2 regions of the Staphylococcus delphini genome follow, and region 1 is predicted to be linked to the other one. Evidence: riboswitches for the same ligand, from Rfam matches in the RefSeq annotation. Region 1 holds a riboswitch; the other holds the start of a gene.
The links. A riboswitch is a leader RNA that binds a small molecule or an ion and turns the genes downstream of it on or off. The one in region 1 is predicted to bind FMN.

Region 1 (2,469 bases):
CTACAATAAAATTATAATGTGAGTATGGTACTTTGAAAAGGGAGGCGAAAAAATGGCTAAATATACAATTGTTGATATGGATACTTGTATTGCTTGTGGTGCATGTGGTGCAGCTGCTCCAGATATTTATGACTACGACGATGAAGGTATTGCATATGTAATTTTAGACGACAACCAAGGTACAACGCCAGTACCGGAAGAATTGTATGAAGATCTTGAAGATGCTTTTGAAGGTTGCCCTACTGACTCTATTAAAGTTGAAGAGGAGTCATTTGATGGTGACGCACTCAAATTTGAATAGTTCATATTGAGGACACTGTCTTTAATATTAATATAAAACAACTTAAGGTCTAAGTAAACTAAGATGAGGGTTGAGTAGAAAAATGGTTTGTTCACCATGCTACTCAATCTATTTTTTTTATGTTTTGAATGAAGACTCGCTTTGTATTGAAAGAAATCATATGCGAACATTTTTTACATCAATCGCTTTATTGTTTAACTATTGCTTCACTCATTAACTATAAAAAAGGCTGGAAACCACAAAGTCCCAGCCTGTTAAAATATTTATTTCAAAATATGTCCAATGCGTTGATAGAGCAATATAAAAATAATAGATATCAGTGCGCCTTTGATGATGTTAAATGGAAGAATCCCTGCAGCGACGATCAACTTAAGATTATTCGCGACATCAGTAAGGTTCATAATCATGCCATAAAGTGGTAGTAACACGAAATAGTTCATGACAGCTAACACAATGGTCATGACAATGGTACCAGCAATTAATCCTAAAATGAGATGTTTTGTAGTTTGATTCTTACGATAGAATCCATAACTTACAAGCAATAGACTCGCACCTGCTAAAAAGTTAGCTACTGGCCCAACAGGATCACTCAAGTTGAAAAAGAAATTCAGTAAGTTTTTAATCAATTCCACGAGTAGTCCCGCAACCGGACCGAGTGTAAATGTCGCCAATAATGCGGGCACATCACTGAAATCAATCGTTAAATATGGCGGTAAAAATGGCAACGGAAACTTTATAAATGTCAGTACAATTGCAATCGCACTTAACATCCCTACCGTTATCATTCGTTTCGTTTGCTTTTGCTTCATAAAAAAGACCTCCTATTAAATTCATCTTTCACGAATAGGAGGAATAAAAAGCAACACAAATAAACCTCCATCTTCTCCCATCCAGACTTTAACTGTCGGCTCTAGAATCTCACTAGATCAGCCACAAAGATGCAGAACTGAACATCATTTGCAGGTCGCAGGCTTATTTTACTGCCGGTTGGGAATTACACCCTACCCCGAAGATGAATTAATTTTTATTATTTTCGTTATTAGTTTACATGAGATAACTTTTGAATACAATCTATTTGCAACAACTTAAACATCCTTAAGATATAAATTAGGAACGGCGACACCTCGATTGTAAAATGAGACACCGTCGTTCCTGTATGAAATCATCCTTGCTTATTCATTTTCTTTTGCTACATGTGACTTTTTAGGTAGTGAAATGATAAATTTCGTCCCCTTGTCGAGTTCACTTTCTACACGGATATGACCTCCGTGCGCATTTACAATCATGCGTGTAATAAACAATCCAAGCCCTGTTCCTTGCGAGCCCCGTTTACGTGCAGAGTCCACTTTATAAAAACGCTCGAACAGTTTCTCTAAATGTTGCGGTGCGATACCAACGCCTGTGTCTTCAACAGTTAAAATTTGATGGTCATGATCCGCCGTTGCTTTAATTGAAATGGTATCGCCAGGTTGTGTATAACGTGACGCATTATCGACAAGGTTCGTCAACACTTGTTCCATACGATCAAAGTCATAGTACCAAAGTGAAGCCATCTCGCCGTCCATTTGAATATCTAAGGTCAAATCTAGTTCTTGTGCTTGTTGACGATATTTCATCGCCATTTTTCTAACTAAATCTTGCATCGGTTGCACTTCTTGCGTCACATTCAAACCTTCAGCATTCATTTTTGCGACATTCAACAATTCATTGACTAAGCGACTTAATCGTTTAGACTCATCTAATACTACCGTTAAAAATTCATTGATTTCTTCTGGTTCAGTGACGACACCATCCACGATTGACTCGGTATACCCTTGTAACAATGAAATCGGTGTGCGCAATTCGTGAGAGACACTAGCGATAAAGTCTTTTTTCACTTGTTCAAGCTCATGTTCGTTTGTCATATCACGTACGACAGCAACAAGGCCACCTTCACCATTCGCTTGAATTTTTTTAATATGACTCATAATAATCACATAAAAACGCTGATTCATTTCATATTCTCGATATTCCGTTTTTTGACTCTCAAATGTATCTTCAATTTGTTGATTAAACATTTCGCGGTCAGATGCGTTTAATTCTGAAAGCATCCGTTCAGCTAAAGCATTTGAAATAATAATTTGTTTTTTATGATTGATACCTAATACCCCTTCAACCATTGAATTAAT
Region 2 (2,469 bases), 290 kb from region 1:
ATTGAAACGCCGTAAATATGATGCAATTCGTGACTTGAATTATGATTTAAATCATCCAGAAGAAGTCGGTGCATTACAAAGTGTATTTGAAACGTTAAAAGAAAATATGGATTGGATTTGGAATAGTTTAAGTCGTGAAGATCAAGAACAATTGATTAACAAATACCATCGCTACATGAAAGAAAATACAAATCCAATGCCTAGAGAAACAGCACAATTGTTAGTGAACGAAATCAAAGCTGGCCATTTACAAGTGTTGTCTGGTTTGGAGCATGTGCGTCAATTTTACGGTAAATACCGTTTACGTTTTAAAAATGTTCATGAAGAAATGAAAATGGATGTCGTCATTAATGCGACGGGTCCGAAAGAACATTTGAGTCAATTAGATGAGGATGATGCTTTACTTCTAGATGTGGCGAATCGTCAAATCGTCCAAGCACATCCTCTTGGTGGGATACAAATCGTGTCGTCAACGAATGAAGTCATCAGTCCGCTTTATGGCACACTCAACAATATGCGTGCGATTGGACAATTGACAAACGGTGTCAACTTTGAACGTAATGGTGTGACCATGATTATTCAACAGGCAGTCAGTGCGGTAGAAAACTTATACGATACCTATAAAGCGAAAAAGGCTCTAGAAAAAGAAGCGCGCAAACAACTAAAGAAAGCGGAAGAAAAAGCTAAAAAGAAAAAAGAGAAGAAGAAAAAGAAGAAGAAGAAAAAGAAGAAGAAATAAGCACGCTGTTGTAGGGCGGACAGAGTTTTAATGTTGCGTTAAAACATCATATTATTAATTGATAATGCGGATTATTTGATGTTCAATCAATTGTAATTTCAAAAAAGATACGCTAATATAGACGCATGGACTTTTGATAGGTCCATGCGTATCTTTTATTCTCAATACAATTTTATATATTCTTTCGGGGCTGGGTGAAATTCCCAACCGGCAGTAAAACATAAGCCTGCGACCCGTATCATTGATTTGATATGGCTGATCTAGTGAGAATCTAGAGCCGACAGTGAAAGTCTGGATGGGAGGAAGAATAGTGACGACATTTTTCACATGCAATATGTGAGTTTATTTGTCGTATCCAAATTTTGAATGAAAAAGAATCAATGTGTTTGATCACTTTTCATACATCCTACCACTCGAAGTCGACAATCGAGTGGTTTTTTATTGAGGTGAAAGTATGAACCATTATTTAGAATCTGCGATACAATTGGCAGAAATGACGCAAGGCCAAACTGGAACGAATCCAGCAGTGGGCGCCGTCATTGTGAAACATGGACGTATCATCGGTTTCGGTGCACATTTAAAAAAGGGTGAGCGCCATGCTGAAATTCAAGCGATTGATATGGCAGGCGCTGAACATGTCAAAGGTGCAACGATTTACGTCTCACTTGAACCATGTTCACATTACGGTAGTACGCCTCCATGTGCACAACGTATCATTGACACTGGCATTTCGAAAGTCGTTTATGCTGCGAAAGATACGACGTTACAAGAAACAGGCCATGACATGATGGTGCAACATGGTATTAAGGTGGAATATCGTCCGCATCCACGTGCCGAACAATTGTATGCCGCTTTTTATGACAGTAAAGAAGATGCCGTGCCCATTGTGACAGTTAAGGTGAGCGCCAGTTTAGATGGCAAACAAGCGACGGATCATTTTGAAAGTCAATGGATTACTTCTAAACAAGTAAAGGCAGATGTTTTCCAACTGAGACATTCACATGATGCGATAATAACTGGCAATGGCACGCTGACACATGATAATCCAAGTTTAACGACACGCATGGAAGACGGCCATCATCCAGCGAAAGTCATTTTATCGCGTTCAGGTCAAATCAACTGGAATGCACAACTTTTCCAAGATTGCGTGACACCGATTTATATTTATACAGAAAATCAAGCACTTACTTCATCATTGGACCATGTTGAAATTATTCAGCAAACCGACATGCAAATTGAAGATGTGCTCAAAGATTTATATCAAAAAGGTTATGGCCATGTCCTTGTCGAAGCAGGCCCTAACGTCACTTCACAATTTTTAGCGTCTCGTTTTGTGACGCACTTCATCCTATATTTAGCCCCGAAAATCATAGGTGGTCAAGGTGTGAATCAATTTTATCAAACAGCATTGGTAACACCTTTAAACCAACTTCCACAATTTGAAATTGTACAAACTGACATAATAGATACCGATTTAAAACTCCGAATGCAAAGGAAGTGACGACATGTTCACAGGTATCGTTGAAGAGGTCGGTACAATTCAACATATTCAAAAACGTAACCCTACCACTTCACTGACAATTCAATGCAAAAAAATATTAGACGATATGCACGTGGGTGACTCAATTAGTGTCAATGGTACATGTTTGACTGTGACACGTTTTGATCAACATAGCTTTACAGTAGATGTCATTCACGGAACCGAAAATAAAACCTATTTAGCAAATTTA

Region 2: it holds a riboswitch for FMN, as region 1 does, so the genes downstream of both, ribD (bifunctional diaminohydroxyphosphoribosylaminopyrimidine deaminase/5-amino-6-(5-phosphoribosylamino)uracil reductase RibD) here and EL101_RS07295 (ECF transporter S component) in region 1, are expected to answer to the same signal.

Annotation. Positions count from the first base shown of each region.
Region 1 is NZ_LR134263.1:1,523,890-1,526,358, reverse strand. Features, by position in the region: gene EL101_RS07300 (ferredoxin) at 53-301, shown strand; gene EL101_RS07295 (ECF transporter S component) at 565-1,110, opposite strand; FMN riboswitch at 1,176-1,319, opposite strand; gene EL101_RS07290 (ATP-binding protein) at 1,474-2,469, opposite strand, start outside.
Region 2 is NZ_LR134263.1:1,230,499-1,232,967, forward strand. Features, by position in the region: gene EL101_RS05890 (FAD/NAD(P)-binding protein) at 1-739, shown strand, start outside; FMN riboswitch at 916-1,050, shown strand; gene ribD (bifunctional diaminohydroxyphosphoribosylaminopyrimidine deaminase/5-amino-6-(5-phosphoribosylamino)uracil reductase RibD) at 1,194-2,240, shown strand; gene EL101_RS05900 (riboflavin synthase) at 2,245-2,469, shown strand, end outside.